Regions from separate parts of the Shewanella amazonensis SB2B genome, predicted to be linked through region 3. Evidence: predicted binding sites of a transcription regulator. Region 3 holds the regulator's gene; each other region holds the start of a gene.
What was found. The regulator sigma-54, encoded in region 3, starts transcription at its own class of promoters, with help from an activator protein. The targets are predictions, from matches to a motif close to GTTGGCACGNNNNTNGNNT.
Positions count from the first base shown of each region.

Region 1: the regulator sigma-54 is predicted to act here: its motif matches at 1,433-1,451, upstream of flgA (flagellar basal body P-ring formation chaperone FlgA).
Region 2: the regulator sigma-54 is predicted to act here: its motif matches at 1,240-1,258, upstream of SAMA_RS12000 (flagellar hook-length control protein FliK).
Region 4: the regulator sigma-54 is predicted to act here: its motif matches at 1,456-1,474, upstream of SAMA_RS04295 (DUF4097 family beta strand repeat-containing protein).

Region 1 is NC_008700.1:2,784,533-2,787,645, forward strand. Features, by position in the region: gene SAMA_RS12135 (CheR family methyltransferase) at 1-301, opposite strand, end outside; gene SAMA_RS12140 (chemotaxis protein CheV) at 462-1,382, opposite strand; gene flgA (flagellar basal body P-ring formation chaperone FlgA) at 1,586-2,293, shown strand; gene flgM (flagellar biosynthesis anti-sigma factor FlgM) at 2,368-2,703, shown strand; gene SAMA_RS12155 (flagellar protein FlgN) at 2,812-3,113, shown strand, end outside.
Region 2 is NC_008700.1:2,757,019-2,760,131, forward strand. Features, by position in the region: gene SAMA_RS12000 (flagellar hook-length control protein FliK) at 1-1,153, opposite strand, end outside; gene fliJ (flagellar export protein FliJ) at 1,309-1,755, opposite strand; gene fliI (flagellar protein export ATPase FliI) at 1,759-3,099, opposite strand; gene fliH (flagellar assembly protein FliH) at 3,068-3,113, opposite strand, start outside.
Region 3 is NC_008700.1:3,662,626-3,665,738, reverse strand. Features, by position in the region: gene ptsN (PTS IIA-like nitrogen regulatory protein PtsN) at 1-430, opposite strand, end outside; gene hpf (ribosome hibernation promoting factor) at 433-720, opposite strand; gene SAMA_RS16110 (RNA polymerase factor sigma-54) at 751-2,232, opposite strand; gene lptB (LPS export ABC transporter ATP-binding protein) at 2,344-3,075, opposite strand; gene lptA (lipopolysaccharide transport periplasmic protein LptA) at 3,072-3,113, opposite strand, start outside.
Region 4 is NC_008700.1:1,002,954-1,006,066, forward strand. Features, by position in the region: gene SAMA_RS04285 (chalcone isomerase family protein) at 1-30, shown strand, start outside; gene SAMA_RS04290 (DUF3833 domain-containing protein) at 18-539, shown strand; gene SAMA_RS04295 (DUF4097 family beta strand repeat-containing protein) at 629-1,405, opposite strand; gene SAMA_RS04300 (FKBP-type peptidyl-prolyl cis-trans isomerase) at 1,657-1,995, shown strand; gene SAMA_RS04305 (class II fumarate hydratase) at 2,192-3,113, shown strand, end outside.

The DNA.
Region 1 (3,113 bases), 880 kb from region 3:
GCTTGGCATAGTCTGGCAGCAGCGCATTGGCGAGCAATTCGAAGGGGTATTTATCACGAAACCACAGGGTTTCGTTTGTGGTCATGGCATCAATGACCTCGGCGCGCAGTTGCCGCTCTGTGGGTTTCATTGAATGTTTAACCACTTCAGATAATGAAGGCAGGTTGTATTTGCCCATCAGAGGCGCAAGGCGGCTGCGGACCAGATACTGCTTGTTTTCGCCAAGCACTATGCCGCTGTGTTGTTCAAGGAACAACCTGAATTGATTATATTCCGCTTCAGCCAGTGATTTGTCTGACACCGTTTCTCATCCTGCACCTGATAGAGAAAATTAACTCAATAACTGGTTAACCTTCTGATTTTATTCCCCAAAAATAAGCGCTGCTTTATACATTATCCAGTGACTGAATACAAGCGCCCTTGGAGGAGTATAACCCCGCCCAAGGGGAATGCCATCCTGCTCAAAGACTCAGATGCTTGTTCACGGCCGCGGCCAGTTCGTCAGGGTTGAACTTGGCAATAAAGTCATTGGCACCCACTTTCTGAACCATCGCCTGATTAAACACGCCGCTCAGCGACGTGTGTAAAATCACCTTGATGTCTTTGAGTTTGGGATCATCACGGATTTCGGCGGTCAGGGTGTAACCGTCCATTTCCGGCATCTCGATATCGGAGATAATCAGCGGGATCTCGTGAGCCACGTTGGTCATTTCCGCCGAAATGGCTTTCAGTTTTTCCAGTGCTTCACGGCCATCTTTTGCCGTATCAATCTGCAGCTCGAGAGAGGTGAGCGCACGGATGATTTGCTTGCGGGCCACGGCAGAGTCATCAATCACCATAATGTGGAAGTGCTGCCCACGATCAATGGTTAACTGTGCGTCAGTGTCTTCACTGATAGCAGTACGGACCGGACTGATTTCATCAAGAATTTTTTCAACGTCCAGGATTTCAACCAGCTCTCCATCAATCTCAGTGACCGCTGTTAAATAGGAGTAGCGACCCGCCCCCTGGGGCGGCGGCATTATGGCTTCCCAGTTCATGTTGATGATGCGCTCGACTGAATTCACCAAAAAACCCTGAACACTGCGATTATATTCAGAGATAATAATAAAGCAGTTTTGAATGTTCTCTATGGGTTTGCCACCGGTGGCCGCGCTGAGGTCAATCACAGAAATGGTGGTTCCACGAATATGGGCCACACCGCGCACGAAAGGATTGAGCTTGGGTAATCCGGTCAGGGGGGGGCACTGCAATACTTCTTTTACTTTAAAGACGTTAATACCGAAGCGCTGACGGCCGTTCAGCTTGAACAGCAGCAGCTCCAATCGGTTTTGCCCCACCAGTTGGGTACGCTTGTTGACTGACTCAAGAATGCTCGACATAAGTTCGCCTTAGTGGTCTTGATGGAATGACGCCCCGAACACCTCGGAGCATAGGCATGTAACTTGCTTTTGTTATTGTCACCGACAACCCTTGCCCCAACTTCGTCAAACTTCTGACGGCCCGTCTAAGCGCTTGGACGAGGTACTTTGGTGCTGAATGAAAGTATAGGTGTAATCTGGCGCCACACGCTAGTCTGTTCATTATGAAAGTAAAGTTAGCACAAGTTTTGGTGATTCTGACGTTGTTACCCAGGGTATCAATCGCAGAAGAACCTCATACCCCGAGTATATCGGCCATCGCATCGGCGGCTGAAGCCGTGGTTATTGAAAAAATTGATGCACCGGCCAATGCCAAAATCAGCGTACAAGCCCAAAGCCTGGAAAGCCGAGGTAATCTGCCTCGATGTGAAGGACCTGTATCAGCAAGACTTGCCACCGACAGACCTATTTCCCGAAACAATACGGTGCGCATCAGCTGTGTTAGCCCGGATCTGGACTATCCTTGGCAGATGTACCTTTCAGTACGCGCAGAAGTGCTTTTCCCTGTGGTGGTGGCTAAACGCCCGCTCGGTAATGGTGATTTACTGGACGCAGAGAGCATAGAAGTCAGATATGTCGACAAAACACTGCTGCGTGGCCAACAGTTTTCGCACTTACAGCCCCTCTATGGGTCTCGGGTGAAGCGCCGGATCCCTCAGGACGCCCCCATTTTTGCCGACAACCTGTGTTTTGTGTGCAAGGGAGATGCAGTAACCATATACGCAAAATCGGCCAGCTTTGAGATAAAAACCCAGGGAGAGGCCTTGGCCGATGGAAACGAAGGCGATAGGATTAGGATTAAAAATATCAATTCAGACAGGGTATTAGAGGCTACTGTCATTGGCGTTGGCGAAGTGGAAGTCAAAATGTAAAATACCCTAAAGCTTTGCTGGCTGCGGCCGATAATAATCACAAGAAACCCAAATCCGTGACACTGGAGCCCGAAATGGCCATCGAATTACCCAAAAACAATGCCGCGTCCAACCGCGTCGGCAACACCAGCAGTCCACTGACCAGTGCCCGCACTGCCCAGGCATCGGCAGCTCAAACCGCGCAGCCACAGGTACCTCAAAAGGCCGACTCGGTGATGATCACCAGTCAGGCTCAGCAATTGCAAAGCGTGCAGTCAAAGCTGTCTTCTCTGCCTGAAGTTGACCAAAAGAAAGTGGCCGAAATCAAGCAAGCCATAGCGGAAGGGCGTTATAAAATTGACCCTGAGAAGCTCGCGGCCAATATCGCCAGCTTTGAAGCAGAATTACAGGAATTGGGCCGCGACGCCTGATTTTCAGCACGGATTGGGAAACATCCAAAGCCGGCCATTTGATTATGGCCGGCTTTTTGCATTCATTTATTACTACCCCTGATGTCAATAAAACCGGGATGCAACACCATGGACCACGTCAATGAACTCAATCAGTTGCTCGATGCGCAACAAAGCCTGCTGGAGCAACTTCTGGCCGCTATGGCAGCTGAACGTGCAGCCTTGATTGCCCAAAACGCTTCTGAGCTGATGGCCATCGCAGAGCACAAGTCATCTGCCCTGTTACGACTGAAGCAAAATGATGATGCAATGGCGGCTCATCCAGGTCACAGCCTGCTGACAAGCGATAACGCCCTGGCAGCCAAGGTAGAGTCGATACAACACACACTTGCACGCTGTAAGCACGAAAACGAAGCCAACGCGCAGCTCAT
Region 2 (3,113 bases), 910 kb from region 3:
CGGCGGCCTCCAATGATTTAACCGACAGAGCCTCTTTGACCGTATCCTGTTGTTCAGCGTTAACTTTGCTTGAGGCATCAGCGCTGACCTTGGTTAAAGCTTCAACACCAGCCTGCGGTGTTATTCCAGAAACGCCTTCATTACCAAAGTCGCCCAGTTCTTTCCCTGCCACAGCGTCAGGAGCGAGCCCCCGTGTAGCCTCCAATGCGCGGGTGAATGCCTGCCCGGCGTCACCCTTTTTTGTGTCCGTCTCGGCGCGGAAAGTCTCAGTTCTTGCAGCCTCAGTGGAACCGGCCATAGCCTTGCCAGTTACAGCAGCATTGTCCACCTCGGGATCACCGCCAACGCGCGCCATGGCCACATCCAACCCCCGCGTCTGTTCGGGAGCAAGATTGGCAGCCTTATTCAGCGCAGCCTCGGCTGAACTGCCCCCAAGCCTGATATCGGCTGGATGTTCTGACGGATTGTCAGCGGACACATTCTGCTGCACCGGCGCGCCAAGCAGAGTTTGCATCAACAACGCGACCTGATTTGCGGCGTCGTTATCTGTGTCAGCGCCCGGCGCATCTGCTTGCAGCAACAAAGCCAAGCCGTCTTTGAGGGAGGGATTGTCTGCCATCAGTGTATTAAATGCCGTTTCATCCAGTGCCATAAGCGCCGACAGAGACATGCCAAGCTCAGATGCAATTTGCTCTCTCTCACCCTCATCTGCCTGTTTCATCAGGTCGCTGAAACGTAAAAAAAGCGCGTCAGCGGCAATGTCCACGGATGCATCATCGATAACAACATCTGTCGCCACCGGCATTTCTGACGCTGCCGCTTCCGGCGGCAAAGCTTCGCCGCCTTTGACGGCAGCCTTATCGGCGGCAAATTGACGGGAAAATTGGATTTGGGCCAGTACGGAAGACACGCCATCGCCAGAGGCATCGCCATTGACCTCACCGCCTTGAGCCTGGGAGATGGCATCACCGGCGTTGTCGGAACTTGGGCCTTTGACCTGCACACTTTTGACGGAAGATTCTTCGTAAGCAACTGTTTTTGAAATGATAGAGTCAAAATCAACACCATCAGCCGAGATGGCGGATGATTCAGGATTGGCTGGACCGGCAGCAGCGCCAGCCGAACCCAAAAGCACATTGAGGATCTGTTGCATCAGTGGTTCTCCCGCATTGTCCAGGGCACGCCGTGCCATCAAAAACAACGCCGATTGGGACTAAGTCTATGAGTCTGACAGGATTCCAGCAAATGCCATGCCAATCGTTACAGCTACTCGGCTCCTGTTCGCATCCCGCCTCTTGCTTAGCCGAGCTAGTGTGAGCCTTTGCGAATAAATTGCTGCATGGCAAACTCGTCCAGCAATTTTTGCTCAAGTCTCGCCTCTTTGGCTTCCCGTTTGTCAGCCTTGTGTTTAAGCAGCAGCTCGACCGCTTTACGCTTTTGCTGCTTCTCCAGCCAGTGGCGGCGCCTGTGCTCCAACTGGGTTTCTGCGCCGGTCACACTTTGCACCTGTTGGCCTATCGCTTGGTCGATTTGCTTAATAAACCGATGAAACTGCTGATAGTAGCTGGCACTGATGTTCTTTCCTTCCTGGCCGGAAAGTTGACGCATATAGTCGAGTCGGTATTGATTGAGGGCGTCCAGTTGCTGCTTCAGGCGACCGAGTTCCAACTGCGCACTGCGAAGTTGCAGCGCCGCCTGCTCCTCGGCATCCTGTGCCAGTTTCAAAACAGTCAGCAGCGGATTGGGGCGCGCCATGGTTTAGCCCTTACATTGAGCGGCAATTTGGCCGAGCATGGTTTCACTGTCGGACAGACTGATGGCATCACGCATCCCCTGACGCAGAAAAGCATTCATGGCCGGCTGCAAGCGAATGGCATTGTCGATACGTGGGTCACTGCCGGCGGCATAGGCGCCGATGGAGATCAGATCGCGATTTTGCTGATAGAGAGAATACGTTTGTTTAACCCGCCGCATTGCCTCCAGGTGCGCCGGGCTGATGACCATGGGGGCGACCCGGCTGATGGAGGCTTCAATATCGATGGCGGGATAGTGACCTGAGTCAGCCAAGGTGCGTGAGAGCACTATGTGACCATCCAGGATGGCGCGGGCCGCATCGGCAATGGGGTCCTGCAAATCGTCCCCTTCGGTCAATACTGTGTAAAACGCGGTTATGGAACCCTGCCCAGGCCCACCGTTTCCGGCCCGCTCGACGAGCCTTGGCAGTTTGGCGAACACAGAAGGTGGATACCCCTTGGTTGCAGGAGGCTCTCCCACTGCCAGGGCAATCTCACGCTGCGCCTGAGCGTAACGGGTCAGACTATCCATAAGCAGCAGCACATTAAATCCCAAATCGCGGAAGTATTCGGCGATGCGGGTAGAGGTTTCACAGGCACGAAGGCGCATCAAAGGCGAGGTATCGGCGGGCGCCGCCACCACCACAGAACGCGCACGCCCTTCGGGCCCCAAAATCTCCTCAATAAACTCTTTCACTTCGCGGCCACGTTCGCCGACCAGCCCGACCACAATCACATCGGCCGTGGTGCCGCGGGTCATCATGCCAAGGAGCACCGACTTACCCACGCCCGAACCGGCAAACAGCCCCATGCGCTGCCCCTTACCGACAGTCAACATGGCATTGATGGCACGAATGCCCACATCAAGCGGCTCATGAATGGGTCTGCGTGCAAGTGGATTAATGGCAGGGCCATGACGGGGGGCAATGTCTGTGGTGCCTAAAGGACCCAGACCGTCGAGGGGCTCGCCACCGCCATCCAGCACACGGCCTAGCAGCGACATGCCCACGTGGATACCGGTTTGCTCACCCAATGGCCGGACTCTGGCACCGGGCAGCACGCCCTTTAACTCTTCAATGGGCATCAAATACAGCAGGTCTTCATCAAAACCGACCACTTCGGCAATAAGCTCTCCACCCATGGTGTCGATGGCACAGAGACTGCCGACGGGGGCACGGCAACCACTGGCTTCCAGCGTCAGCCCCACCACGCGCACGAGCTGACCTTCGGCTACCGGACGATTGACCGGTAAGGATTGCCGCAGCTGACGCAGGTTATTCAGTAGATGGTGGCGACGATTTATCATCCCCAGGCTCCTCT
Region 3 (3,113 bases):
CCTGGTAAAGTTCCTTTTCATCGTGGCTTTTACGCAGCTGCTTGAGGATCTGCTTGTCATTCAGCTTTTCGGCCATAGCGGCCAGGGTGCTGAGATGTTGCTGACACTGGTCCGACGGCACCAGCAAGGCAAACAGAATGTCCACAGGTTGCTTGTCAATGGCGTCATAACCAATGGCTTCTTCACACTTGATCAGCACAGCTAAGGGCTTATCTATAGTGCCAAGGCGTCCATGGGGAATGGCAATACCATTACCAATACCTGTGCTACCCATTTTTTCACGGGCCAGCAGGCTTTCGAATATCTCTTGAGACGAGAGGGAGGGATTCTGGGCAGCAGCGAGATCGCTAATCAGCTCCAGCACCTTTTTCTTGCTGCCCGGAGTGGCACAGCTAGTGCACTCCGGCGCCAGGATGGTACTTAGTTCCATCGTTAATGTTTGGTCAGTTTCTCTTTGTGTTTAATAACCTGACGGTCCAATTTATCAATTAGGGCGTCAATGGCGGCGTACATGTCTTCATGTTCTGAAGTGGCGAATACCTCGCCACCGTTGAGGTGAAGCTTGGCTTCTGCGATTTGCTGCAATTTCTGAACATTGAGAACAACGTGGACATTATTGATCTGTTCGAAATGACGTTCAAGCTTGGAGAACTTGCTCTCTACGTAGTTACGCAGTGAATCAGTGATTTCGATATGATGCCCAGTCAGATTGATTTGCATAGACACTTTCCTCCAAAGACCTTGGGTGGGTTATAAACTCTTACGTTGGTTTGACGGTGGGATCAACATCGCCTCTCGGTATTTGGCGATGGTGCGTCTAGCAACGTTGATTCCTTGTTCTGCCAGAAGTTCCGCCATTTTGCTGTCGCTCAATGGTTTCTTCTGATTTTCTGCTGCCACCAGTTTCTTGATAAAGGCGCGGATGGCAGTAGATGAGCATTCTCCGCCATCTTCGGTCCCGACGTGGCTGGAGAAAAAATACTTGAGTTCAAAGATACCCCTTGGGGTATGCATGTATTTTTGGGTAGTGACCCGTGAGATGGTGGATTCGTGCATCTCTACCGCTTCGGCGATATCGTTGAGCACCATGGGTTTCATGGCTTCTTCACCATACTCAAAAAAGCCCTGCTGGAACTGCACTATGCAATTGGCGACTTTCAGCAGGGTGTCGTTGCGGCTCTCCAGGCTCTTGATAAACCACTTGGCCTCTTGCAAATGCCCGCGGATAAACTGGCTGTCAGCCTGGTTGCGACTGGTGCGCGCCATGGCGGCATATTGCTGGTTCACACTCAGTTTAGGCATACAATCGGGATTAAGCTCTACAACCCAACGGCCATTTTTTTTACTGACCGAGACATCCGGAATAACATACTCGTCCTTGGTGCTGGTCACCGACTCACCGGGACGGGGATTCAGCCCCTGAATAAGGACGATTGCGTCTCTGAGTTCTTCTTCCTTGAGGCGTGTTTTTCGCATCAGGGTGCGGAAGTCGCGGTTGGCAATCAAGTCCAAATGGTCACGGATAAGCAGCTTGGCGTTGTCCAGGTGGGGGGTATCCGCCGGAAACTGCCCAAGTTGAATGAGCAGGCACTCTGCCAAATCACGGGCAGCCACCCCGATTGGGTCGAAGTGTTGAATGCGTTTGAGCACGGCCTCAACTTCGTCAAGCTCCACTTCGTCATCGCCCACGGCCTCGAGAATTTCCTCCAGGCTTTGGGTCAAGTAACCTTTGTCATCGATGGCATCTATGATGGCAGTGGCAATGGCCAGATCGGTATCGGAAAAAGGGGTGAGATTTTTTTGCCATTCGAGATGTTCGTAGAGGCCTTCGCTGGTTTCGCCCTGAAACGGCATATCATCTTCGCCACGGATCCCGGGGCCAGACACGGGGGCAGCCGTAAAGACTTCATCCCAGGTGGTATCCATCGGGAGCTCGTCCGGCATGGACTGCTGATTGATGGCGTCTGAGGTTTCCAGCGAGGCACTGTCCGTGGTGTCGTTTGAGACGGACTCCTGGCTGAACTGGTCATCAAATTCTTTATCGCCGCCGTCGGCATCAAACTGATCGCTGCCCAGTTCGTCGTCCAGCTCCAACAGTGGGTTGGCGTCGAGGGCTTGCTGAATTTCCTGTTGCAGTTCAAGCGAAGAGAGTTGAAGCAGACGAATGGCCTGCTGCAACTGTGGCGTCATTGTGAGTTGTTGTCCCAGTTTTAGCTGGAGCGACGCTTTCATTGTACTGCGAATCCTTCACTAAATTATTCAGGTAGAAAGCTTTTCTATCAGGTTATCCGGTGATTTACCACCCTGATTATCCGGATATGAGAAGGGGGCTTTGTTAATTAACTATAGCCTGAATTGCTCACCCAAGTACACTGCACGCACCTGCTGATTGTCGAGGATTTCGGCAGGAGTGCCTTCGGCAATCAAATCGCCATGGCTGACGATATAGGCTTTTTCGCACACATCGAGGGTTTCTCTCACGTTGTGGTCGGTGATAAGCACACCAAGGCCACGATTCTTCAATTGCTCGATGATCTTTTTGATGTCGATAACGGAAATGGGGTCTACCCCGGCAAAAGGTTCATCCAACAGGATAAATCTGGGGTTTGCGGCGAGCGCCCGGGCTATCTCGACCCGGCGACGTTCGCCACCTGAGAGTGACATGCCCAGATTGTCACGAATGTGGGTGATGTGAAACTCTTCCAGCAGTTGCTCCAAGGCCTCTTCACGCTCATCGGTGTTCAGCTCTTTACGCATCTGCAACACGGCCATGATGTTGTCGCGCACCGACAGCTTGCGAAAGATGCTGGCTTCCTGTGGCAGATAGCCAATGCCCTTGCGTGCCCGCAGATGCATGGGATCCAGCGTCAGGTCATCATCATTGATGTGTATGCTGCCCTTGTCACTCTGTACCAGACCCACCACCATATAAAAGGTGGTGGTTTTACCGGCACCATTGGGGCCCAACAAGCCGACCACCTGGCCGGTATTGACGGTGAGGCTGACGTTTTTGACAACCTGGCGGTTTTTGTAACTCTTGGCGAGGTTACTGGCCTTCAGGGTCAGTTGGGTCATTGCTGCTTCTCTTGCTGGGGTTGCTCTGTCTTAACTTT
Region 4 (3,113 bases), 1.6 Mb from region 3:
CTTTTGGGAGAAACCTCATGCGACTGCTAGCGTTACTACTTTGTGCAACACTGCTTTGGGGCTGCGAGAGTGCCGATATTGACGATTATCGCGGCGCAAGTAACGAACTGAAGCTGGATACATTTTTCGTGGGTGAGCTGGATGCCCATGGTATGGTGCAGGACATGAGTGGCAAGGTCACCCGACGCTTTGTGGTGACTATGCAGGGGCGCCTTGAAGGCAATCAGATTATCCTCGAAGAAGACTTTTTATTTGACGATGGCGAAAAGCAGCGCCGGGTCTGGCGGCTCGAACCCCTGGGCGCTGGCCGCTGGCTTGGCCGAGCCGATGATATTCTGGGTGTTGCCGAGGGGCAGCTTGAAGGCTTTGCCCTGCGCTGGCGTTACGATATGCGTCTCACCGTAGATGGCAGTGAGGTTGATGTTGCCTTCGATGACTGGCTCTATCTGATTGATGAAAACACCCTGCTTAACAAGAGCGATATCAATAAGTTTGGCCTCACAGTTGGCCAGGTGACGCTGGTGATCCGCAAGCGCTGAGCAGATTAATAGGTGAGGGTGGGCCGAAACGGCCAAGGCAAGCCCTGGACCGCTTCAGCGCCGGGAAGACGATACTGCAAAAGTGAAGCTTAACGAAGGATCACATCACCTTGAATATTGGCAGTATTTACGCTGCCTGAGCCATCAGAGTGGATAATCAGGCCACCGGCATTTGTCACATTGATATTGCCCGAGCCATCGTTGATTTCGACTTTGCCCTTGGTTTGGTCCACGAAGATATTGCCAGAACCGTCCTGGATTTTGGCATTGCCCATGACCCCCGTTACCCTGATGTCACCGGAACCATCCTGAATGTCGGCATTGCCAAAAATGTCGGACACTGTGATATTGCCAGAACCATCGTTGATATCTACATCACCCGTGCTCTTGGTCAGGGTCATATCCCCTGAACCGTCATTGATGGACACCTGATTGCCACCTTCGATAAGGAGGCTGCCAGAGCCATCGTTAACCCGGATATCACTCGTGAGGCCGCGGATTTCGATGTCGCCCGAACCATCCGCCAGATCCAACATCAGGGATTGCGGCATAGTCACAGTGACATTGATGTAGGGCGACTTGCCTGAAAATGAATAGGACTCGGGGAATTTAGCCACCAAATAGGCATTACTGCCCCGAACTTCCAGCGTGAACTCGGGCTTCTCACCTTTCGGGTGGTAGATATCAGCCTCGACCTGTATCTGGTTGGTATCACTGCCGGTGAGTCTGAAACTGCCGGCGCCCGCTTCGACATTCAGGCCTTGTAATCCATTGGCTGATACCGACAGTTGTTGGCTTTCGTTTGCCATTGCGGTGGCACAGGCGCATACCAAAGACAAAGCAGCGAGAGATGCGGTGATTTTCATGTGAATTCCTTGTTCTTTTATCTAAAGTGGGCTGAGCGTTATTGTGGTATTAGCAGGTAGCGTGCCAGTTTTTAATTTGTTGATATAAAGGAAATTTTATATTTCGCCCTTGGATATTTGTCCGGCCGGACACTATCAGTTGGTCGAATTCACCACTTTCGGACACCTTGGGTGTCCGCTGATGACGAAGTGTCCGTTATTTGCTGTGGTACACTCAGCCTTTATTGATTAATTGCGAAAGACGAGTCTTTATGTCTGAACTCCAAATAGAAGATGTGATTGAGGGCGAGGGTAAGGCGGCGGTAAAGGGCGCCCTTATTACTACGCACTACCGTGGTTGGCTCGCCGATGGCACCCAGTTTGATTCCTCCCATGACAGGGGCCAGGCATTTCAGTGCGTGATAGGCACAGGTCGGGTTATCAAGGGATGGGATCAGGGCATTATCGGCATGAAGGTCGGTGGTAAGCGTCGTTTGCAGGTGCCTGCGCATCTGGCCTATGGTGAGCGCCAGATTGGCAATATGATCCCGCCAAACTCGGATTTGACCTTCGAGATTGAACTGCTGGAAGTCTTAACCCGGGATGACTGAACCATCCCACGCAAAAAAGCCCATGTTCCCATGGGCTTTTTTGTATCTGCGAATGTCGCGGTAAGTCACCGGTCCTTGGCGTACACTGATATAACCGCCGTGATTTGTTATCAGCTTGGCAACACAGTTCGCTGGCCATGTCTGGAGCCTGCCCGCCAGGCAACAGGCACAAACCATACGCAAACAGGACGTTATTATGGATAGCCGGATTGAAACAGACAGCATGGGTGAGGTATTGGTGCCCGCCGAGGCACTCTATGGCGCGCAAACTCAGCGGGCGCTGAACAACTTTGCCATTGGCGGCCAGCCGATGCCAAGGGCATTTATTGAGACGCTGTTGCTGATAAAGGCCGCAGCAGCCCGTGCCAACAGCCAACTGGGCGTGCTGGCAAGTGATTGCGGCCAGGCTATCACCGAGGCGGCTTTATCCTTACGCCAGGATAAGGCACTGATGCAACACTTCCCCGTGGATGTGTTTCAAACCGGCTCTGGCACCAGCAGCAACATGAATGCCAATGAAGTCTTGGCTCGGCTCACCTCAGAGAGTCTTGGTCGGGCTGTCAGTGCCAATGATGAGGTGAATCTTGGACAAAGCAGCAACGATGTTATTCCAAGTTGTATTCAAATAGCTTCGGCAGGCGTGTTGACCAAGACCCTGCTGCCAGCCCTTACGCATCTTAAGTCCTGCATCAGAACCAAGGCGGCGAGCGTGAAGGGAGTCGTAAAAACCGGTCGAACCCATTTGATGGATGCCATGCCGGTGCGCTTGAGTCAGAGTTTGGAAACCTGGGCCAGCCAGTTGGATGCCAGAGAGCTGCAATTACAGTCGCAGCTCATATCCCTGTGGCAGTTACCCCAGGGAGGCACTGCTGTGGGAACCGGCGTTAATGCTGCGCCGGGATTCCCACAGGCGTTTTGCCATGAGCTGAATTTGCTTACGGGCCTCGCATTTCAGCCCGCCCCACATCTGTTTACCGGCATTGCCAGCCAGGATACCGCAGTGGCTTTGTCCGGTGAACTCAAGGCACTGGCCGTTACCTTAATGAAAATTGCCAACGATTTGCGCTGGATGAACTCGGGGCCACTGGCAGGTTTGGGGGAAATCCGCTTGCCTGCGC